Regions from separate parts of the Priestia sp. TRN 1309 genome, predicted to be linked through region 2. Evidence: riboswitches for the same ligand, from Rfam matches in the RefSeq annotation. Region 2 holds a riboswitch; each other region holds the start of a gene.

Region 1 (8,075 bases), on a different contig from region 2:
TAACAGTTTGTCATTGTATCGTACGACTGTCACGTTGTCAGTCATCCATTCCCCTAGCTCTTTATGAAGAACGTATGCATTTTCTGTACCTTGAAGATTCATGATATTGTTCCATTTCTCTTCTTCTTCTTTCACATGACGATCATATACGCTTGAAGAAATAGCATCTGCGCTCTTTTCTAAACCATTGATGTATTCAACGGCTTTAGGACCAGCAACCATACCGCCATAAATAGCTGACAATAATGAGTTTGCTCCTAAACGGTTCGCTCCGTGCTGCGAATAATCACACTCACCAGCTGCGAACAAGCCAGGGATATTTGTCATTTGATCGTAATCCACCCATAAACCGCCCATTGAATAGTGTACGGCTGGGAAAATCTTCATTGGTACTTTGCGCGGATCATCGCCCATGAATTTTTCATAGATTTCGATGATACCTCCAAGTTTAATGTCTAGCTCTTTTGGATCTTTATGTGAAAGGTCCAGATAAACCATGTTCTCTCCGTTAATTCCTAACTTCTGCGCTACGCAGACGTCAAAAATTTCACGAGTTGCAATATCACGAGGTACTAAGTTACCGTATGCCGGATATTTTTCCTCTAAGAAATACCAAGGTTTACCGTCTTTATATGTCCAAACGCGTCCGCCTTCTCCACGAGCAGATTCACTCATAAGACGAAGCTTATCATCTCCCGGGATAGCAGTTGGATGAATTTGAATAAACTCTCCGTTTGAATAGTATGCACCTTGCTGATACACGATAGATGCCGCTGAACCTGTATTAATAACTGAGTTCGTCGATTTTCCAAAGACAATACCAGGTCCACCTGTAGCCATAATAACCGCATCAGCTGGGAACGTTTTAATTTCCATTGATTTTAAATTCTGTGCAGAAATTCCGCGACAGCTGCGCTCATCATCAAGAACAGCACCTAAGAATTCCCATCCTTCGTACTTTGTCACAAGTCCGGCAACTTCATAGCGACGAACCTGCTCATCTAATGCGTACAATAACTGTTGACCCGTTGTTGCTCCAGCAAAAGCCGTACGGTGATGCTGCGTTCCGCCAAATCGTCTGAAGTCTAACAAACCCTCAGGAGTACGGTTAAACATAACACCCATACGGTCAAGTAAGTGAATAATACCAGGAGCTGCTTCACACATTGCTTTTACAGGTGGCTGGTTGGCTAAAAAGTCTCCGCCATACACTGTGTCATCAAAGTGTTCCCATGGTGAATCTCCTTCACCTTTCGTATTTACGGCTCCGTTGATTCCACCTTGCGCGCAAACTGAGTGAGATCTTTTTACCGGAACTAGTGAAAATAAATCTACTTGCTTGCCAGACTCAGCAATTTTTATTGTTGCCATCAAGCCAGCTAAACCGCCACCGACTACGATGATTTTTCCGTTACTCATCGGAACCCCACTCCTTCAAAACCTTAATTTTATGCAAATGCGAATAATGTACGAACACCTACGAATGTAAGTGCTAAGAAGATTGCTAATGTCACATAAGTTGAAATTCTTTGAGAACGTGGTGTTACAGTTAACCCCCAGCTAACTCCAAATGACCATAGACCGTTTGCAAAGTGGAAGATCGTAGATACAACACCAACTATGTAGAATGCAAACATTGCTGGGTTGCTTAAAATTCGTTCCATCATTTGAAAATCTACTTCTTTTCCAAGCGCAGCTTGTATTCTGGTTTCCCATACGTGCCATGTGATGAAGATAAGTGTGATTACACCTGAAACACGCTGAAGGATAAACATCCAGTTACGGAAAAATCCATAGTTGTTAACGTTTGTTTTAGCAGTGAATGCGATGTAAAGACCGTATATTGCGTGAAAAACGATTGGTAAGAAAATAATGAAAATTTCTAGAGCATAGCGGAAAGGTAAGCTCTCCATGAAGTGAGCTGCTTGATTAAATGATTCTTCTCCCTTTGTCGCGAAATGATTCACAACTAAATGCTGTGTTAAGAAAATCCCGATTGGTATTACTCCAAGTAGTGAATGGATTCTCCGATATTGAAACTCTCTGTTTGCCGCCATCTGCGTAGACCCCCCTTAGTTAAATGAACATAGTTTGTGAAGAACTTTCTTACTCCCACTAGACAAATAGATTAATCGTGAATACAGGAAATGAAAACCTTTGCATTTCCTAATAAAGTATGTGACAGGTTAATTTTACTCCCATCGATTAAGAGCGTCAAGGCAAGATGTTTAAATCTTCTATAAAATATAAATTTATAAAATTTTATATTTGTTAACGCTTACTGCATTGATGTTAAAGATTTTTTCTTTCTATTATAATATCGCTTGCCACAGTTAAGTAAGCGTTTACTTTATACTTTTATTGTAAACAAGTTCACAAAACATTTACACAGGTAAAAGTACCCTTTTAAAAGTAATTTTATGGATTTTTTATCTTTACATCTAACTCTTTTTACCATAATAAAGATCCTCTTACATTTTATCAAAAAAATGCGTGAGAGGTTTTTTAGATTTGTATATAATAGTAGTAAAGAAAGAGGGGAAAGCATGAGCAATTTACAAACAGAATCACAGCAAGAACTTGAAGAGACGATGGAAACATTAGAACCTAATGCCGCAGCTGAAACAGAGAGAGCTCTTGATCACGTTCCATATTTCGGATACAGCCTTTTGCGTGACGTGTTAATTCCAGAGCTTCTTGGAGACGAAACGAATACCATCTCATACTGGGCAGGAAAACACCTTGCGCGTAAATATCCATTAAATACAATGGATGAAATCGTCGCATTTTTTAAAGCAGCTTCCTGGGGAACACTGACGCTTGCCAAAAAAGATAAATATTCACTAGAGCTTGAGTTATCAGGTGATGTGGTCAGCAAAAGATTTCAGCAGGAAACTTGTTCATTTCATCTTGAGTCAGGGTTTGTGGCTGAACAGATTCAGCGTCAAAACAACTGCCTAACAGAAGCCTACTTAACACCTAAAGAAAAGAACGGAAAAGTGCTGATTTCCGTGCAGTGGGACCGAAAAGATATCTTACCTACCGAAACCCGTGCGGAGCGTTATAAAAAGTAAGAAATACGTATATATAAAAGACGTGGAGATACCACGTCTTTTTTCTTTTCTTTATACTTGCACTGCCTGCTGCTCTTCTAATTCAAATGCTACGTGAAGCGTCTCAACAGCTTTTACCATATCAGCATGCGGTACAACTGTAGATACTTTAATTTCAGACGTGCTGACCATCTTCACTTCAATTTTCTCTCCTGCCAGCACTTCAAACATTTCGGCTGCAACACCTGGATTAGATATCATGCCAGATCCCACAATCGATACTTTAGCCAGACTGCTTTCATGTTCAATACGCGTATACCCCAAGGTAGATTTATACTCTTTTAAGACGGCAAGAGCAGCTTCTACATCTACAGTTTTAATAGAAAATGAGATAGAGAGGCGATTATTAGCCGTTACGTTTTGAATAATAATATCCACATTTAACTGTTCTTTTGCTAATGCTGTAAAAATAGTAGAAAGAGTTTGTAACTCGTTGTTTAACCCTTCAATTGTCACCCGTGAAATATTATCTTCAAACGCAATTCCTCTTACGACTAAGTTTTGTTCCATTGAAACTTCCTCCTCAACAATCGTTCCATTCTCGTTTTCTAAGCTTGAACGCACTTCTAGCGGTACCTGATAATTTTTTGCAAACTCAACAGCGCGCGGATGCAGCACCCCTGCTCCTAAATTGGCTAATTCTAACATTTCGTCATATGAAATAGAATGAAGTTTACGAGCCTCTTCTACGTAGCGCGGATCCGTCGTAAACACTCCTGTTACGTCTGTATAAATATCACATTTTGCAGCTTTTAGTGCCGCGGCAAGAGCTACTGCCGTCGTGTCAGAGCCGCCTCGACCTAATGTTGTAATGCTTCCATCTTCTGAACAGCCTTGGAATCCAGCTACTACTACGATTCGACCTCTATCTAATTGGCTTTGAATACGAGTCGTGTCAATGTGCTGGATTCGTGCATTGCTGTGAACTGCTTCCGTCTGGATACCAGCTTGCCAACCTGTTAGCGAAGTGGCTTCATGACCTTTGCATTGAAGAGCCATTGTTAACAGGGAAATCGTTACTTGTTCTCCAGTTGTAAGAAGCATATCCATTTCGCGTTTACTTGGACTGTCCGTAATATCACTTGCTAATTTCACCAGTGCATCTGTGGTTTTGCCCATTGCCGATACAACAACTACTACTTGGTTACCGCGCTCTGCTTCTTGAATAACACGGTTTGCTACATGTTGAATACGTTCAACAGAACCAACAGATGTTCCACCAAATTTTTGAACGATTAATGCCATAATTTTGTTCATTCCTTTTCAATAAATTTGCATATGCAGGATGATGAGAAGCTAAATTTTTTTACTCAGACAATAAAAAAAGCAATGAGATGAGCTCTCATTGCTTAACGAACGAAAATTATAAAACATAACCGTCCACTGCCGTGAGATAGCTCTCCAAGAATCTACATCTTGACAATCCTACGTTTATTCAACGCAGAACCAGCAATCATTACTATGAGGTAATGTTCACTTCGGCAAATTTCCCTTTCCGCATCGTTCATAAGGGCTCATACCCTTCCTGATGCGTACTGATTAAATTTGCACCTCTATCTTCACTTCATTTGATGAAGTGTCGTATGAAATTAGTTAATAGCTTATCAAATATTTTCTATTATTTCAAGACTATTTTTGTAATGTTTCATAAATTTTTTCAGCAATGTTTTGAGGAACACCTGAATTTCGTATATCTTCAACCGTTGCTTCTTTCAATTTTTTCACCGAACCAAAATGCTTTAACAAAGCTTTCTTACGCTTTTCTCCCACTCCCGGAATGTCGTCTAGAACTGACTGAAAAGCGGACTTAGAGCGCACTTGACGGTGGAAGGTGATTGCAAAGCGGTGAACTTCATCTTGAATTCGCTGAAGCAAATAAAATTCTTGACTATTGCGTTCAAGCGGTATGATTTGAGGAGGCTCACCAATCATCAGGTTGGAGGTTCTGTGTTTATCATCTTTAACAAGACCTGCTGTAGGCACTAAAAGTCCCAATTCATTTTCGAGAACGTCCTGGACTGCAGCTAAATGCCCTTTGCCTCCATCTACAACAATTAAATCCGGAAGCGGAAGGCCTTCTTTTAACGCTCTGGAATACCGTCTGCGAACGACTTCCCTCATGGAACTGTAATCATCTGGTCCCTTTACGGTCTTAATTTTATATTTGCGATATTCTTTCTTTTCCGGTTTCCCATCAACAAAAACAATCATCGCAGAAACTGGGTCTGTTCCTTGAATATTTGAGTTATCAAATGCTTCAATCCGATAAGGAGCGGCAATTCCAAGCTCTTCTCCTAACCGTTCAACTGCGCCAACTGTACGCTCTTCATCTCGTTCAATTAAATAGAATTTTTCACCGAGCGCAATTTTTGCATTTTTACACGCAAGTTCTACTAATTCTTTCTTTTTGCCTCGCTTTGGATGCTGAACCTCTACTTCTACTAACTTCTCAGCTAACTCTGCATCAATCGTTGCTGGAACCATCACTTCTTTTGGCTTAATATTTTTGGCATAAAACTGACCGATAAAAGTTAAGAAATCTTCTTCTGGCTCTTTATAAAAAGGAAACATAGAAACTTCTCGCTCAATTAATTTCCCTTGGCGAATAAAGAAAACTTGAACACACATCCAGCCTTTATCGTAAGAATAGCCAAACACATCTCGATTAACAAAATCATTAAACGTTACTTTTTGCTTTTCCATTGTCGCTTCGATATGAGCAATTTGATCTCGGTATTCTTTAGCCCGTTCAAAGTCAAGTTCTTCTGAAGCTTTTAACATTTTTTCAGTTAACTCTGTTTTGACATGCTCATATCCACCATTTAAAAACCGCGTGATATTTTCAATAATTTGTTTGTTTTGCTCTTCTTTTACCTCTTTTACGCAAGGAGCTAGACATTGCCCGATATGGTAATACAAACAAGGCCTATCTGGCATAGTGGAGCACTTTCTTAACGGATAAATGCGATCAAGAAGCCGCTTTGTTTCATTTGCTGCTTGAACATTAGGATAAGGACCGAAGTATTTCCCTTTATCTTTTTTTATTTTTCTTGTAATAACAAGTCGGGGCTGTTTTTCAGCTGTAATCTTAATAAACGGATAGCCCTTATCATCTTTAAGCATAATATTGTATTTTGGGTCATGCTTTTTAATTAAATTCATTTCTAAAATAAGCGCTTCTAAATTAGAAGATGTGACGATATATTCAAAGTCGACAATGTCGTTTACAAGTCGAAGCGTCTTTCCGTCATGAGATCCGGTAAAGTAGGAACGTACTCGATTTTTTAATACTTTTGCTTTTCCTACGTAAATGACCGTTCCATATTTATCTTTCATCAAGTAACAGCCGGGCTGATCCGGTAAAATAGCCAGCTTTTCTTTTAAATAATCGTTCATACTTTTCTCCTTCCTCTTCTCTTACTCTGTCCATCTATACAATCGCTTATGAAGCGTAACCTACATTCTTTCCTGTCTTAATACATGTACATAAGCTGGATTTATGGCGGTGTTCCTTACATCTAGTATAAAACAAACGAACGCATATTCGCTAAATAAAAGTATTCCCAAAAGAGAAAAAGTGGAGAAAAAGAAAAAAACCTAGCCTGAGCTAGGTTTTGACTTACGCGTGTTTATTAATTAATTCTGTTAATGCTTCTTTTGGTTGGAAACCAACTACTTGATCAACTTTCTCTCCATCTTTGAATAATACTAAAGTTGGGATACTCATAACACCAAATTTTCCAGCTGTTTCTTGATTTTCATCAACGTCTACTTTTACGATTTTAACTTTATCGTTAAGTTCGCCATCAATTTCTTCAAGAACTGGAGCAATCATTTTACAAGGGCCACACCATGGTGCCCAAAAGTCAACAAGCACTAGGCCTGATTTAATTTCATCTGTAAAGTTTTTATCTGTAGCATGTGCAATAGCCATTTTAATTCCTCCTAAATATATGCAATATCCAAATTCTACTCACAGTATATCACCTTCAAATAAGGTTTGCTAACTTTTTGCTTACATTTATACTGTTTATTCTCCGCTCTAGTTTGTACAATTTGCCTAAAAATATGCGTAGAAAATTTCGTTTCCCATGAGGCTGAGACCTGACTAAATGAATCCAAAGACGAACAAATAGTATACATGGGTTGAACCGCTTGCGACACCGCAGTTGATTTCCATGCAAGACTTCGCTTTTCTAGCAGGAGTCTTCGCCTTGCCCTCCAATCACCTGCTAGAAAGACCTACCCTGCGTTTACCCTAACAAAAAAACGAACCACTAATCAAAAATCTTGATCAACGGTTCGTTCTTCACTTCGTCTCAAATACTTTTGTCCGAGAATCTTACGCAGACTGTACTTTCAGCTTTTTAAATTCTTCCGTTAGCAGAGGCACTACTTCAAATAAATCTCCAACGATTCCGTAGTCAGCTACTTTAAAAATATTCGCTTCAGGATCTTTATTGATTGCAACAATAATTTTTGAATTTGACATACCTGCCAAATGCTGAATAGCACCTGAAATTCCGCAGGCAATGTATAAATCTGGTGTGACTACTTTGCCCGTCTGACCGATTTGAAGAGAATAGTCGCAGTAATCTGCATCGCACGCTCCGCGAGACGCTCCAACAGCTCCATTTAACACGTCCGCTAGTTCTTGGAGAGGTCCAAAACCTTCCGTACTTTTTACACCTCGACCACCTGCAATCACGACTTTTGCTTCGGACAAATCAACCCCTTGCGTTGCTTTGCGTACGACTTCTTTTACAACAGTACGCAGGTTTTTGATTTCAACATTTAAATCCTCTACATCACCTGTACGCCCCTCATCTTTTGCAAGCGGTGAAATATTATTTGGACGAATCGTGACAAACGTAAAAGCATCGGTCATGATTTTCTTCTCAAATGCTTTACCAGAATAAATTGGGCGAGTGAAGACTACTTGATCCCCTCCCACTTCTACAT
Region 2 (8,075 bases):
TAACGCTAAAATGTACGAATACCAATTTACAACGCTGCCGGCCTGCGGTATTCGGTGTATTGCTCCTGATCTTCGGGGATTTGGAAAATCAGATACGCCTTTCACCGGCTATTCTTACAATCAATTAGCGGATGATATTCGTATGTTAGTAGAAAAATTAGGACTTAAAAATTATACGCTAGTAGGCTTTTCTATGGGGGGAGCCATTGCCATTCGATATATGAGTAGACACTTAGGATATGGCGTGAAGAAGTTAATTTTATTAGGGGCAGCGGCTCCAAGCTTTATTCAAAAAACTGATTTTCCATACGGACTTCCTTCTGAAGAAGTAAATACAATTATTCAAAATACGTATAGAGATCGTCCTAACATGCTTGAAGACTTTGGGAAAAAATTTTTTAATCAGCCTGTCAGCGCAGCTTTTAGAGGGTGGTTTCAAGATTTAGGTTTAGAGGCATCTGGCCATGGAACGATTAAAACTGCGGTGTCTTTACGAGACGAAGACTTACAGGAAGATTTGAGTCAAATTTTCGCTGAGACATATATATTACACGGAAAAAAAGATCAAATTTGTCCATTTGATCTTGCAAAAGTAATGAATCGCCACATTTCATTTTCTACACTGATCCCATTTGAAAATAGTGGACACGGTCTTTTTTATGATGAACGTGAGAAAGTAAATGACACCCTTATTGAACTCATCAATAAAAGCTCAGCCGATAAGTAAGGATACACATTTAAAACCGAATTGGCAGCCAAATAAAAAAAGTAAAAAACCAGCACCTAACGTAATGAGGCGAAAAAGCTTAGGCGTGATAAATTTTCTTGTAAAATGAATGCTGCTCGCAATATTTAAATTCCAAAGAATGATGCCAAAAATAATAAAGAAGCTATGAAAAAAGACGGATAGCCACGTTTGACTTTGAAGGCTTTCGCTTAAGCTTGATCCAAATACACCAAACCAAAACACAATATTTAAAGGATTCATAAGAGCAATAAAAAAACCTGTAAAAAACGACTTATCTTTTTTAGCAGAAGGGCTATTTACATCTACTGAAAAGGAACGAGAGACAGCTTGTTTCATACTTTGAAAGCCAACAAATGTGAGCATGACAAAACCCGTTGCATACAGGACAACCGTAACAGCCTGCATCTGAACAAAAGGGGTTAACCCTATTAAAATGAGAAGCATAAATAAGATATCGGCTGTCATTCCTCCTAAACCGACTAGCCAAGAAGCCCAAAATCCTTTTGTCAGACCTCTTTTAATCATCTCTATATTAATTGGACCTACCGGTGCTGCGAGACTAATACCTAGAATTATTTGTTTTATAGCAATCAAAAACCACTCCACAAATACAGCCTCCTTTCTAACTTGTCCAATAGTAGCTTATATATATATAGATTAGAATTTTATAATTTAGAAGCGAGATTTAGTTAAAAATACTCATAAACTTTCTTTTTTTTAATACACATGTAACGTTGAGTTCCATAAGGAGGGTTTTAATGGCATCAAAAATGCTTTTTCGAGCTAATGAGATTTTAGAGTCAACGCATGTCCCGTTCTGGGGGAAAGATGCTTTTCAATATTTCCAAAGCGATATATTATCAGAAGAAAATCCATTTCCCTGTATATTAGGGGTAGAAGGCTTTAAAAAAGATTTACTGCGTTTTTCATTTGTGACGACTCCTTATAACTATCAAGATATTAAACATGCAGCGGCGGCACTTAGAGAATACATAGATACATTTAAGACCATAGGTCGCTATACATCCTTTGTGTTATTCTTTAAGCCTGAACATAAAGAACGGTCAATGGAAGAGTACGAAACGATGTTTTGGGATACGCTGACGTTTCTTCATCAAATTGATCAAAAGAAATGGCCGCAAGATATTCCAAAAGACCCAAAAGATGCATTATGGGAATTTTGTTTTCACGGAGAACCTATTTTTGTCGTCTGTAATACGCCTGCTCATTCTCTACGTAAAAGCCGTAAGAGCAGAGGATTTATGATTACATTTCAGCCGCGGTGGGTGTTTGAAGGTATGACAGGAGATTCAAAAATAGGGAAGCATGTACAAAAAGTCGTCCGCGATCGGTTAAAAACATATGATGACGTATCAGCTCACCCTGAGTTAGGCTGGTATGGACAGCAGGAAAACAGAGAGTGGAAGCAATATTTTTTACACGATGATAATAACCATACTACCGGACAGTGTCCATTTAAATTAAAAAGGAGTGAGCAGCATGGACGTAAAAAAAGCCTCTATTAAAAAAGGAGTTGGCGGAAAGTTTGAAGAAGTAATTAAAGAGCTGCTTCCGGCGTATACTGGATACGTTGAAGTACAGCACGATATTGCTTTTCAAACACATCCGTCTCATACGCATCCAACTGATGAAATTCTTCATATCCTTGAAGGATCTATTTACTTTACAGTTGAACGTGATACGGTTCTATGTCAGGCCGGAGATCGGATACATTTACCGAAACAAACGGTTCATTCTTCAAAAGCCGGTCCTGATGGATGCACATACGTTATTTCCATTTTAAAATAAAGACGAAAGAAGATGATGCTTATGCTACGTTCCCGGCCAGTGTTGCTACTTATCGATGTACAAGAAGGGTTTTATTCACCCCAGTGGGGAGAAAGAAACAATTTAGATGCAGAAAAGAATATGCTGACGCTACTGCAAGCATGGAGGCGCCAAGACTATCCTGTCATTCACGTGCAGCATGCATCAGAAAATCCAGACTCTCCTTTACATCCAAGTTCAAAGGGGTTTCAGTTCAAAGAAGGATTTGGTCCACAAGAAGACGAATACTTAATTCGCAAGCACGTGAACAGCTGTTTCATTGGAACAGAGCTAGATAGCTATTTAAAAGCAAATGGCTATGATACGCTTATCTTAATAGGACTAACTACTAATCACTGCGTCTCTACGACTGCGCGCATGGCTGGAAATCTAGGGTATAGGACGTATGTTGTGAACGATGCAACGGCCTGTTTTGATTGTATGTCCTACGATGGAAAAACCAGACTTCTTGCAGAAGATGTACATACATTCGCACTGTCTTCCTTGCACGGAGAGTTTGCAACGGTCGTTTCTACAAAAGAGACTCTTCAAGTCCTTCAAACCTTTCAATATGCCCAAAACCAATAACCGATGTGCATACGCACATCGGTTTTTTATGTAGATTATGTTTCTTAAAAGAAGTAAAATAAAGATAATTCTATACTATAAGGAGTTTGTACATATGATCATTCGTTATGCTAAAGAAGAAGATTTACCTATGCTTGTTGAAATTTATAATCAGTCCGTTCAAACAAGTGCTGCTACTTTTGACTTAACGCCTGTAACAGTAGAACAAAGAAGGGGCTGGTTTAATAATCATATTAGCAATGAACTTTTTCCACTTATTGTCGCGGAAAAAGATGGAGTAGTAGCGGGCTATGCTTCGCTTTCCTCGTATCGAGATAAAGAAGCGTACATTCAAACAGTAGAGCTATCGATTTATATTGATAAAAATCAACAAGGGCATGGTATTGGGAAACAGCTTATGAAGCGCATTTTGGAATTAGCTAAAGAGCTCGACCATCACGTTGTCATTTCAGGAATTACAAAAGGGAATGATATCAGTATCAAAATGCATGAGCAATTTAATTTTACATTTTGCGGAGAGTTTAAAGAAGTGGGCTGGAAATTTGATCAGTGGCAAGATGTACTTTTTTATCAGCTTATTTTATAAGATGTATGACACCTTTACACATTGTAACGTTTTAGTTTCATGTGTAAAGGTTATTAAAATAATAAGTTGTTTTATTATTTTAATACGAAAGGTGTTAGCTATCATGAGTACACATTTTCAATATCAACATCTAAGAGCTGTGCCGAAAAGATGGTCCCAAAAAGAACTGCATATCCAGCTGAATAGAATCAAACACAATTCTGAACTATCTACTATAGCAGCAGATCCGCTTTTTCATCTGTTAGAATGTACCCGTTCAGGCCTTCAAACTAAACAAGAAATCATAGACTACATCCAAACCATTCCTAATCACCAACTTCCATCTTTTGCAACTCATTTAAGCAGGTTAATTCAGCGTATTTATTATATCGAAGCTGCTGATTACTATAACCGTCCCCTCAAAGGTTATATGCTTGTTATGAAAAACCAACCCGCTTATATATCTCTTCATTTTGCCGATCAGCTCATATAAAAAGAGCTCTCTATTCTTTTGAATAGAGAGCTCTTTTTATTCGTATTTTTTCACTGTTACTTGACATTCTTTTAACGGGATAAGCTTCGACTTTTTCGTCCATTTGTATCCTAACCAAACAATTAAGAATAAAGGAAGTCCGATATAAGAAACAAGTACACCGTACCAGTCAATCGAGTCACCCATAAACGCCGAATAGTTTTGGCCTAAAATAACAACGGCACATAAAATAAAGGCAAAGATAGGGCCAAATGGGAAAAGTTTTGCATGATATGGAAGTTCACTCAAATCATGACCTTGAGCAACAAATGCTCTTCTAAAACGATAGTGGCTGATCGCAATTCCTAACCAAGCAATAAAACCAGACATACCAGAAGCGTTAAGTAACCACGTATATACCGCACCGTCTCCAAAAAATGAAGCACCAAATGCAAGTGTACCGACAAGTGCCGTTGCGATTAAGGCATTAACTGGAACGCCTCGTTTATTCACTTTTGCTAAGAACCTTGGTGCTTTTCCATCTTTCGCTAAGTTCCACAGCATACGCGTAGAAGCATACATACCTGAGTTACCAGCAGATAAAACAGCTGTTAAAATAACGGCATTAATCGCTGATGCTGCAAACGCCAGACCTGCTCGTTCGAATATTAAAGTAAACGGACTTACTCGCACGTCATCACTTGCTAATGAATTCGCTGTGTATGGAATAAGCATTCCAATAACAAAAATAGCTAAAATATAAAATAACAAGATGCGCCAGAAGACTTGTTTAACTGCGCGAGGAACCGTTTTTTCCGGATCTTCACTTTCTCCAGCTGCGACTCCAAGCAACTCTGTTCCTTGGAATGAAAAACCAGCTGCCATAAAGATACCTAGTACAGTGAAGAATCCACCGTGAATCGGTCCATCACCAAGCGTGAAGTTTTTAAAACCCGGTGCTTCATTGTTAAAGATACCAAAAATCATCATAATACCAATAACTAAAAAGATAATAACCGTTACTACTTTAATTAACGAAAACCAAAATTCAGATTCACCAAATCCTTTTACAGAAAGGTAGTTAAGCCCAAACATAATTAATAAAAACAGTGCACTCCATAAAATAGAAGAAGAGTTCGGGAACCAAAATTTCATAATAAGGGCTCCAGCGGATAATTCAGCTGCAATCGTAATAGCCCAGTTATACCAGTAGTTCCAGCCGAGAGCGAAACCAAAGGATGGATCTACAAAACGAGACGCATACGTACTAAATGAACCAGCTTCAGGCATATAAGCTGCGAGCTCTGCTAGACTGGTCATCAAAAAGTAAACCATTACGCCAATAATAGCGTAAGCTAAAAGCGCTCCCCCAGGTCCTGCTGTGTGAATTGCTCCACCACTTGCTAGGAATAAGCCGGTTCCGATGGCTCCTCCTAATGAAATCATCGTTAAGTGGCGAGATTTCAACCCACGTTTTAATTCTTGCTGCTCTTGCATAGATAAATACTCCTTTCGAATGTACGGAAAGAGACGGGATAACATAAAAAAAGCCCGCAGTATATGTGCGCGCTTTTAAATCTGAAAACCGCGTCAACCTTCCGTGAAGATAGCTCTTCACATCACTCGCATGATGTGACAGTTCTGTTCCTGTTCGGAGACAGCCCCAGCTTAAATCAACCGAGAAGTGATCTAAACTTCGGCAATTTTTCCTTTCAAGCAACATCCTCAATGTTCTCTGCATTTCCGTTACTTTACTATTAAAAACTGCGACCTCTACCTCATCGATTAGGATGAGGGTTTTTTATATTCAATTGACATAAAAGAAGTATAACAAATACTAAAACGATTGTCATTATAAAAAATAGATTCAGAAAATAGAAACATCTTTGAAATCTCTCGAATCTATTTTGTTACATATGATATAATAAACATTGTCTTTATACTACATAAATATCCAAACGTACCACAGGGGGAGCCGCCGTGCTGAGAGTGAACGAAATGTTCAGACCCTTAGAACCTGTTAGTTAACGCTAGCGTAGGAATGTGGGAATAGTAGCATATATTTGCTTACTCCTGTGTAAACCGTTTGATATGAATGATTCAAAAACAGGAGTGAGAAACGTGAATAAAGCATTACCTTTACAGGCTAAAATTGAAATAGCTATTTTTGCAGCATTGGCACTTCTACTTGACCTTTTGCCTTCCATTAAGATTGCAACGGCTGTAAGTATTTCGTTCTCCATGGTGCCCATTTTTATTATGTGCTTTCGCTGGGGAGTAAAAGGCGGGGCTCTATCTGGTCTATTATGGGGGCTTTTGCAGTTAGCGACAGGAACGGCTTATATTTTAACAGCGCTACAAACATTTATTGAATATATTGTGGCTTTTGCTTTTATAGGTTTTGGAGGTATTTTTTCACAATCTATTAAAACAAATTTAGCTACCAATAACAGATCAAAAGCTTTTGTTTTGATTGTTTTATCCCTTATTATCGGAAGCTTCGCACGTTATTTCTGGCACTTTATTGCTGGTATTATTTTCTGGGGATCGTACGCACCAAAAGGTATGTCCGCTCTGTGGTATTCTTTTTCAATGAACGGTATTTCAATGGTAGGGTCACTAATAGCCTGCTTAGTCATTCTTTCATTGTTAATTCCATCGGCATCAAGAATGATTGTAACTAAATCACATTCATCATAAGAAAAAAGACTAAATCTACCAAGATTTAGTCTTTTTTGTCATTTGTCACCTTTCTTTACACAAAAGTGTGTCAGGTTTGATAACATAGTTAGTGAAATATTCAAAAAACTGTTTTATGATAGTCAACATATTCAAACGAGATAAAGGATTGATAGCATGCTACAGAAATGGATCACGAGCATAGGTTTAGATATTGGAACAAGTACAACAAAACTGATTGTAAGCAAGCTGTTAATAGCAAATCAACAAAATCAGTTTACGCTGCCAGGCTGTCAAATTATTGATCGTCAAGTAACGTATGCAAGTTCTATCTATACCACACCTATGCTAAACGAGGTTGAAATCGATGTTCAACGATTAACGGTACTACTAGAACAAGAGTACAAGAATGCAGAAATCTCCTTAGATCAAGTGGAGGCGGGCGCTGTGATCATCACAGGAGAAACTGCTAGAAAGCAAAATGCAGAAACTATCGTTCACTATCTAGCCGAACATGCTGGAGATTTTGTTGTTGCAACAGCCGGTGCTGACTTGGAAGGAATATTGGCGGCAAAAGGATCAGGAGCAATCCAACATTCCGCTGAAACAAATGCAGTAATTGCCAATATTGATGTAGGAGGAGGCACCGCTAACATCGCTTTATGTCAAAACGGAAAAGTGATCGAAACGTTTACGCTGCATGTAGGTGGAAGATTAATTCGGCTGAATTCAGACGGCTTTGTTACCTACGTTTCACCTTATTTAACTGAATTTTTAAAAAATAATTCTTTAATACTGCGAGAAGGTGAAAAAGCAACATTTGAAAAACTCTCGTCTATCTGTCAATTACTAGCTGAAGAAACCGTGAATTATGTAAGAGCACTAATTCAAACCTCTTCGCTGCTCGTTTCTCCTCATACAAGATCTTCTATCCAACCAGAAACAATTATGATTTCAGGAGGGGTAGGAGCAATGATGGAGAAGCAAAAGCCGAAAACAGTGAGGGAAGTGGCTGTACATGGAGACATTGGTCCTCTGCTAGCGTATCAGTTTCAATCCATACACGTATCTCAAGCCGCTGAAACAACGCGCGCTACTGTCATTGGGGCTGGCATGCAAAATACAGAAGTTAGCGGATCAACCGTATACATTAAGTCTAAAAAACTGCCGCTGAAAAACATTCCGATTATAGAAAT
Region 3 (8,075 bases), 180 kb from region 2:
TTAATATCTTCAGGCTGACTGATGTCGCATGCTAAAGCGAGGGTTTTTACGCCCATGGTGGCCAATCGATCAGCCACTTGCTGACATGCTTCTTTTTTTCTTGAGCATAGAACAATATTTGCCCCTGCCTCTGCAAGCCCTTCTGCCATTTGCTCTCCTAATCCTCTGCCTCCTCCGGTAATAATAGCTGTTTTTCCAGTTAAATCAAATAGATCCTTTATGTGCATAGGTTGCCTCCTGTTCTTGATAGGATTTTAGCTCAAGTCTTGCAAGCTGTGCTTTGTGCACTTCGTCTGGACCATCGGCAAGGCGCAAAGTGCGGGCATTTGCCCAAAGTGCCGCAAGCGGCGTGTCTTCTGAAACACCTGCTGCTCCAAATGCTTGAATGGCACGATCAATGACTTTTAAAGCCATAGCAGGAGCTATTACTTTAATCATGGCAATTTCTTTCCGCGCTTTTTTATTTCCAACTGTGTCCATCATATAAGCAGCTTTTAATGTTAATAAGCGAGCTTGCTCAATTTCAATACGCGATTCTGCCACCCATTCTTGAATAACCCCTTGCTGAGAAAGTACCTTATTAAATGTAGAACGACTTTGAATACGCTTACATAATTCTTCGAGCGCTCTTTCAGCTGCTCCTATTAGACGCATGCAGTGATGAATACGTCCAGGCCCTAATCTACCTTGAGCAATAGCAAACCCTTTTCCTTCGCCTAAAAGCATATTGGATGCTGGCACACGCACATTGTCATAATGAATTTCAGCATGTCCATGAGGAGCGTGATCGTATCCAAAGACTGGAAGCATTCGTTCAATTTTAACTCCCGGAGTATTTAATGGAACTAGAATCATAGACTGCTGTTCATATTTAGATGCGTTAAAATCGCTTTTTCCCATGACAATAGCAATTTTGCAGCGAGGATCTCCCGCACCTGAAGACCACCATTTTCTTCCATTTATTACATATTCATCGCCTTCTCTTACAATACTGCACTGAATGTTTGTGGCATCAGAAGAACCTACATCCGGTTCTGTCATAGAAAAGCAGGAGCGAATGTCTCCATTTAACAGAGGCTTTAGCCATTTTTCTTTCTGTTCAGGCGTTCCGTATCGAACCAGCACTTCCATATTGCCAGTGTCAGGAGCTCCGCAGTTAAAAGCTTCTGGTCCAATAATAGAACGGCCCATAATTTCGCAAAGAGGAGCGTATTCTACATTTGTTAGACCTGCTCCGTATTCGCTTTCTGGCAAAAATAAGTTCCATAGCCCAGCTCGCTTTGCTTTTTCTTTTAACTCTTCCATGATTGGAGGAACAGCTGACCATCTAGATGGCTGTTCATTCAGCTGTTGTTCGTATAGCCGTTCATTTGGATAAATATGCTCTTCCATAAAAGAGCTCAATTCTTTTTGCAGCTTCACTACTTTGTCAGAGTAAGAAAAATACACGGTAGTCCCTCGCTTTCATTTACTTACTAACCGGTTGGTATGTTACATATTTATCATAAATGAAGGGAAATAATTCAGCAAGATATTTTTAGAAAAATTCTAAATATTATATTATTTAGAAATAAAAAAAAGAGAGGTTGTAACCTCTCTTTTTACGCGGATGTCATTTCCTCAAATACGGCTGATACTTTTTCAAACTCATCATCATCTTCAATTGAAGACCATTCACCATCATCTTCAATTTTTAAAAAGAAAACATCAATTTCTTCTTCTGTTTCAATTAAAACTTCTTCCACAAACGCAACGGCAATATAATCGTGGCCTTCAATCGTCATTTTTCCAAGCACTTCAATATCTTGCTCTTGATCATTTTCATCTAAAATTGTAAAAATCTCTCCCGTTTCAATACGTTCCATCGTATTCCCTCCTATTTTAACCTCATTATTCGTTCACTAACATGTATTCCCCTTTAGAAAAGGTTTCATGCTTATAAAAGTAGAATCTACTTTTTAAAAGGCAAAAGAATGTCTACGGTAGTTCCTTTTCCAAGTTCACTTACAAAGTTAATTTCTCCTCTATGTTCTCGAATGATCTTATAGCACACCATCAGTCCAAGCCCCGTTCCTTTCTCTTTCGTACTATAAAAAGGTTTTCCTAAATGCTGCATTCGTTCCTGCGTGATGCCTGGCCCCTCGTCGCTAAACCGGACAACAAGGTTCTCCTGATTAAATCTTTTTAGTTGAATCGTTACAGTTCCTCCACTTGGCATGGATTCGACGGCATTTTTAAATATATTGCTAAAGACCTGTTTTAACTGGTTTTCTTCGCATAATACGAGAGGAAGATGAAGATCAATCTCTTTTTTTACGTGAATTTTCTCTGTAATCCCCTGCACCTCAGCTAGCTTTAACGTGTTCTCTAAGATATCTTGGACGTGTTTGTCTTTGTAGGTTTTCGCCTGAGGCTTTGCAAGACTCAAGAACTCGTCGGCAATCAATTCGATTCTATCTAACTCATGATTTATCATTTCTACATAGTAAGGCTGACCGCTCGTTTCTTCTAATAACTGCATAAATCCTTTTACCGCTGTTAGAGGGTTTCTGATTTCGTGAGCGATACCCGCTGCTAACTGTCCGACTAAGGAAAGCTGAGCGGATTCACGCAGCAATTTTTCAGTTTTTTTACGTTCTGTAATATCACGAAACAAAACTTGAATGGCCTGCTTTCCCATATACGGAATAGGAAAGGCAATGGTTTCGGCATCAATCGTATGACCGTCTTTATGAATAAACTTTTCTTCCTGCAGATCCACAGATTTATTTTCTGTTTTCATTCGATAAATTCGCTGTTTTACAACATCATAGTAATCAGGGTGAACAAACTGATAAACACAAGCTCCTAATACATCTTGAGGATTCTTGTATCCTAGTGCTTTAGCTCCTGCAGGGTTGATATAATCAATTTTACCTTCACTATGAACGATAATTGCTTCCGGGGATAACTCAATCAAACTTCGGTAGCGCTGTTCGCTTTCTTTTAAAGCCGTCTCATCCTGCTTGCGTGATGTTATATCTCGATAGACAAACGCAATGCATAACGGCCAATCATTCATATTTTCAACGCGAAATAGTGTGACGCTTACATTAATTAAATGCCCGTCTTTATGCTGTCTGACCGTCTCAAATTCCGTTTTCGATTCCCCTGATTGAATAGTCTTATGAAGTTCGCACACGGGCTCCTTTAAAAACGAAGGTATAATCGGAAGAGGCTTTTGATGAATTTCTTCAAACGTCCAGCCAAATGTATTCTCAAACGCAGGGTTCACTTGAAGCGTTTTACCCTCTAAGTCAACGATAGCAACAGCATCTGCGTTATGATAAATAAAAGGCTGAATCTGTTCTTTTTTCTCCTGATAACTAGTTATATTCACGCAATGTCCCATAATTTCAGGTTTTTCTGTGTAAGATAAAGGGGTTAAGTTTACTACATAGCGTTTATCATTTATTTGAAGCTCGTACATAAGCTTTTTCTTTTTATTTAGCGCTTCAAAAAAATGCTCATACGAGACCCATTCTTCTAGAGGTATTTTTTGCTCAGAAACGCTTTCTCCTTGATACATACTGTAAACAAGATGGTCACCTTTTTGTTTGTAAGCAAATATGATTCCTAGATCCTCAGCTGAATGATTTTCTGCATGTAATCGGACTATTTTTTTATTTTCGTTCATCGTTCATATTTACCTACCCCTCACTAGCATCTTTCCTACTCGTTCTCATTCTCTTAATTTTACATGAGGTGTTTAAAATTTACTAGATAAAGAAGCGGATATTTTCCATTCATTCACATAAAAAAGCGCCTGTATAGGCGCTTTTTTATGTGAATAGGAATTACTTTGAATGATGCATTTTATGACAGTGACGCTTCGGGACAAAACCATTTTGCTCCATATGCTGATAGCGATTTTCCATATGTGAAGAAATGTTTTGACTCTCCGTTTTGCTTAGCACGCCGTACTCCACATATTTTGAAAGTATTTCTTTCTTTTTTTCGAACATTTCTTTGTACAGAACGGATAATTCCTGCTTTTGCTGAGACGTCAGCTGCACGTCTTTTGTTTCTGGCTGAGGATTGTTTTCCGCTAATACAGGTGTCGCGCTCATAAATAAAAAAGCTGCTGCTGCACTTATCATAATCTTTCGCAAACAATCTACTTCCTTTCATCATATAGTAGTTATAGTTTGCGAACTTCTATTTGTTTTCATTCATTCTATTTGCTTAGGACTCAATAGCTCCTCTTACATCATAGTCGCTAAGATCAATTTCCATTTCCATTTCAAGTGCTAATTTAGCCAGCTCTGAACCAAGATAAGGGCCCGAAGTTAAGCCTGAAGCTCCGAGACCATTCGCTACTAGTATTCCTTCGTAAGCTGGAAGAGCCCCAATGACTGGCAAGAAGCCTGGAGTAAATGGTCGAAACCCTACCCTTGTTTCTAAGACTGTGCTTTCTGTTAAGCCAGGAGCAATTGATAAGGCCTTTGAAAAAATTTCATGAAGCCCCCCAGCCGTTACTCTCAAGTCATAACCCGTGTCGTTTTCATGTGTTGCTCCTATGACAATTTGACCTTGTTCAAACGAAAGAATATATTGGTCGCTTGGAGGCATTACAACGGGCCAGTCTTTTGTATCTAAATCAGGAAGATGCAAGTGGACAATTTGCGCTTTTTGAAAGCTTGCTAAAAATTTCACTCCAAGAGGCTCTAGTAATTGATTTGCCCACGCTCCTGCTGTCACGATTGTTGTACTTGCTAGAAGGGTTTGTCCATTTACGGCAACGCCCGTTACTTGATTATTTTCATAAAGTAGTTCTGCGTTTCCTTCTATTATTTTTGCACCGTTTTTCTTCGCTGCATTCACAAGTGCGTTTCGAAGAGCTCTTCCGTTAACGCGAGCGGCTCCACTAATATGAACTGAACTGTATTCTTCCGAAAGAGCCGGAAACAAAGCCTGTGTTTCTTTAGTGGATAAACGTGTAATCTCGCCTATTTCGGGGGCTTCTTCCCGACGCTTATATGCTCGTTCTTCCATTTTTTTAAGCTTTTGTTCATCAGTGTGTAAACTGATTGCTCCTACTCGCTTATATCCCGTATCCGTTTCTCCATCTTCTTCTAATTGCTGAATTAATGTTTGATAGTACTTGGCGCCGCCTTTTGCTAATCGGTACCATGCTTTATTTCGACGCTGCGAAAGCCACGGACAAACAATTCCTGCTGCTGCATCAGTAGCTTGACCAGCATCCTTGCGATCTATCAATGTCACATCTGCTCCTGCTTTTGCTAAATGATATGCCGTAGAAGCTCCAAGTACCCCAGCTCCAACTACGATGTATGTTTTCATACCAAAACACCCTTTTCTTTCTTCTAGTATTCTCATGCTATATGTATGCAATTTTAGCATAGCAAAAAAAGAAGTCACATACTAGGCGAAGCTATTTTAAGCTTATTTTTAAGCCTTGCTGACTTTGACATATAGCTCCTTTCGTCTCGTAAACAAAAGCGGTAGAAGTTCTTTTACCAAGATTATAACAGGGTGAAGAAAGCCATAAATAGTGGTAGTACGTCTTTAACGCTGTGGCTTACGGCTTTTCTATTATAGGTGCTGAATAAAAAAATGAAAGAATAAAACCACTATAATATGTAAATAAAAAGAAATAACCATTATTTTAAGGAGAGCGTATGCAATCTTCATTTGTATTATTTTTTATCATTCTTGGTTTACTATTTGGCAAGTGGCGAAGGTATCAAGAATACTACCCTACTTTGCTGTTTTGGGTCACGGGGAATTTGCTTTATGAAGTGCTGCTGTTTCATCACCGCGTATGGGTATTTCACCCTGTTGGTATTGATCATCTTTTTCTACCCGATCACCTAATGGTTTCTCTTGGAATAACCTTAATTATTTATCCGTTTGTTATACCGGTTTTTTTAGGAAGGCTGCCGCTGCATGTAAGCGGCCGGCTGTGGTGGATTCTTTTATGGGCGCTTTTATTTACTGTGATTGAGTTCATTGCTTATGTTAATCACAGTATCACTCATCATTATGGATGGTCGCTGCTATGTTCTTTTCTCTTCAATATTGTCACGTTCTCACTTTTAATCATTCATCAGAAGACAGCGCTGGCTGCTTGGATTCTATCTGGAAGCTTCATAGCTTTTTTATTTATCTTCTTTGATATTCCTATGCCTTAACTTTTCATTGACTAGACAGAGGAAAAGGAAATATAATAGGAGTTACATTTAAATATAATTTTCCTCTCTGAGAATAGAGGTGCATGAAATCAAGAGTCACTTATTGGAGACTAATGGAGTCTGTGAAGATAAGTAAAAGGGATTTCGTGCCGAAGTATATAAACATCCATTGTGTTCATATACTGGTTCAGTATTGAATAAATGCTGAGCTGTCACAAACCACTTGGTTTGTGGAGAGCTATTGAAGAGATGTTGATGCCTAGAATGTAATAATACTTTATTATTATGAAACCAAGACGCGTGAACATCACTTCACGGGTCTTTTTTGTGTTTTTCTACTGACCATCAAAGTTATAGTTGAATGATTTAAATGGAGGGATACGGATTATGTACTTACATGGAACGAGTAAAATTAACAGCAGCAATCATTTAGAAATTGGGCAGTGCGATACGGTCGAACTGAAAAAACAATACGGCACTCCCCTATACATCTACGATCAAGAATTAATTGAGACGAAATGCAAGGCCTTCCATTCAGCCTTTCAAAGAAGCGGATTTTCATATCAAATCGCCTATGCAGGGAAAGCGTTTCTTTGTATGGAAATGGCTAGCCTTTTAACGAAGCTTGATATGTCATTAGATGTGGTCTCAGGAGGCGAATTATTTACAGCTCTTGAAGCGGGATATCCAGCTGAACGCATTCATTTTCACGGAAATAACAAAACGATTGAAGAAATTGAAATGGCTCTTGATGCGAATATTGGCTGTTTTGTTGTGGATAACTTTACCGAACTTGAAGTTTTACATGCCTTAGCAGCTGAGCGCAAACAGAAAGCATCTATTCTTCTGCGTGTTACTCCAGGGATTGAAGCCCACACACATGAATATATTATGACCGGACAGGAAGACTCCAAGTTTGGATTTGGTCTTTCCAATGACCAGGCTATGAAAGCGGTAAGTTCTGCATTAGAAAAGCCTTACTACGATCTTTTAGGCATTCATTGTCATATTGGTTCGCAAATTTTTGAAGTAGATGGTTTTTCTCGCGCCATTGATATTTTAACTGATTTCTTATTCAGTATTCGTGATAAAATGGAATTTGAAGTAAAAGTTTTAAACGTAGGTGGTGGTTTTGGTATTCGTTATACCGAAAGCGACTCTCCACTTCCAGTTGAGTATTATGTAGATGCACTGACAGAAAAGCTAAGCCGCACGTTAACTGAACAGAATTATACCCTTCCGGAAGTCTGGATTGAGCCTGGAAGAAGCATCGTAGGAGAAGCAGGTACAACGCTTTATACAATCGGCTCAACGAAGGAGATTCCAGGTGTACGCAAATACGTAGGAATTGATGGCGGTATGACCGATAATATCCGTCCTGCTCTTTACGATGCAAAACATGAAGCTGTCTTGGCTAATAGAGTGACGGATAAAAAAGATGAAACAGTATCAATTGCGGGGAAATGCTGTGAATCAGGAGATATGCTTATTTGGGATATCGATTTACCGCGCGTTAATCAAGGAGATTTACTAGCAGTATCCTCTACAGGTGCCTACAACTATTCAATGGCTAGCAATTACAACCGTATTCCGCGCCCTGCTGTTGTATTTGTGAAAAATGGAGAAGCTCGTCTTGCTGTAGAGCGAGAAACATACGAAGATTTGGTGCGTAAAGATGTAAAGCCAGTCGTTACTACGTATGCAATGAGCAAATGATAGCTGTTCTTGCGTAGTAAAGAAGCTATTGTTGTTTGGAGGAAATCTATATGGTTTTAAGTGTATTTAAAACGTACAGATCATCGCTTATTCTGCTTCTCGCTATTTTAATTGGCGGGATAGCAGGATATGCTATCGGGCCCGATGTGGCAGTCGTAAAGCCCT

What was found. Region 2 has a riboswitch for lysine ahead of ACRPLQ_RS10080 (amino acid permease). Riboswitches for the same ligand answer to the same signal wherever they lie in the genome.
Region 1: it holds a riboswitch for lysine, as region 2 does, so the genes downstream of both, ACRPLQ_RS22505 (aspartate kinase) here and ACRPLQ_RS10080 (amino acid permease) in region 2, are expected to answer to the same signal.
Region 3: it holds a riboswitch for lysine, as region 2 does, so the genes downstream of both, lysA (diaminopimelate decarboxylase) here and ACRPLQ_RS10080 (amino acid permease) in region 2, are expected to answer to the same signal.

The regions. Positions count from the first base shown of each region.
Region 1 is NZ_JBOZGM010000006.1:195,758-203,832, forward strand. It holds gene sdhA (succinate dehydrogenase flavoprotein subunit) at 1-1,419, opposite strand, end outside; gene ACRPLQ_RS22495 (succinate dehydrogenase cytochrome b558 subunit) at 1,449-2,057, opposite strand; gene ACRPLQ_RS22500 (YslB family protein) at 2,547-3,074, shown strand; gene ACRPLQ_RS22505 (aspartate kinase) at 3,126-4,358, opposite strand; lysine riboswitch at 4,500-4,677, opposite strand; gene uvrC (excinuclease ABC subunit UvrC) at 4,743-6,509, opposite strand; gene trxA (thioredoxin) at 6,733-7,047, opposite strand; gene ACRPLQ_RS22520 (electron transfer flavoprotein subunit alpha/FixB family protein) at 7,456-8,075, opposite strand, start outside.
Region 2 is NZ_JBOZGM010000002.1:536,672-544,746, forward strand. It holds gene ACRPLQ_RS10045 (alpha/beta fold hydrolase) at 1-727, shown strand, start outside; gene ACRPLQ_RS10050 (LysE family transporter) at 713-1,354, opposite strand; gene ACRPLQ_RS10055 (YqcI/YcgG family protein) at 1,507-2,274, shown strand; gene ACRPLQ_RS10060 (cupin domain-containing protein) at 2,249-2,557, shown strand; gene ACRPLQ_RS10065 (cysteine hydrolase family protein) at 2,579-3,163, shown strand; gene ACRPLQ_RS10070 (GNAT family N-acetyltransferase) at 3,258-3,749, shown strand; gene ACRPLQ_RS10075 (hypothetical protein) at 3,853-4,221, shown strand; gene ACRPLQ_RS10080 (amino acid permease) at 4,258-5,697, opposite strand; lysine riboswitch at 5,800-5,984, opposite strand; TPP riboswitch at 6,159-6,259, shown strand; gene thiT (energy-coupled thiamine transporter ThiT) at 6,292-6,900, shown strand; gene ACRPLQ_RS10090 (ethanolamine ammonia-lyase reactivating factor EutA) at 7,057-8,075, shown strand, end outside.
Region 3 is NZ_JBOZGM010000002.1:717,269-725,343, forward strand. It holds gene ACRPLQ_RS10965 (SDR family oxidoreductase) at 1-227, opposite strand, end outside; gene ACRPLQ_RS10970 (acyl-CoA dehydrogenase) at 205-1,449, opposite strand; gene ACRPLQ_RS10975 (DUF1292 domain-containing protein) at 1,602-1,865, opposite strand; gene ACRPLQ_RS10980 (PAS domain-containing sensor histidine kinase) at 1,952-3,676, opposite strand; gene ACRPLQ_RS10985 (YckD family protein) at 3,837-4,151, opposite strand; gene ACRPLQ_RS10990 (NAD(P)/FAD-dependent oxidoreductase) at 4,225-5,343, opposite strand; gene ACRPLQ_RS10995 (CBO0543 family protein) at 5,682-6,194, shown strand; lysine riboswitch at 6,261-6,443, shown strand; gene lysA (diaminopimelate decarboxylase) at 6,582-7,910, shown strand; gene ACRPLQ_RS11005 (dicarboxylate/amino acid:cation symporter) at 7,961-8,075, shown strand, end outside.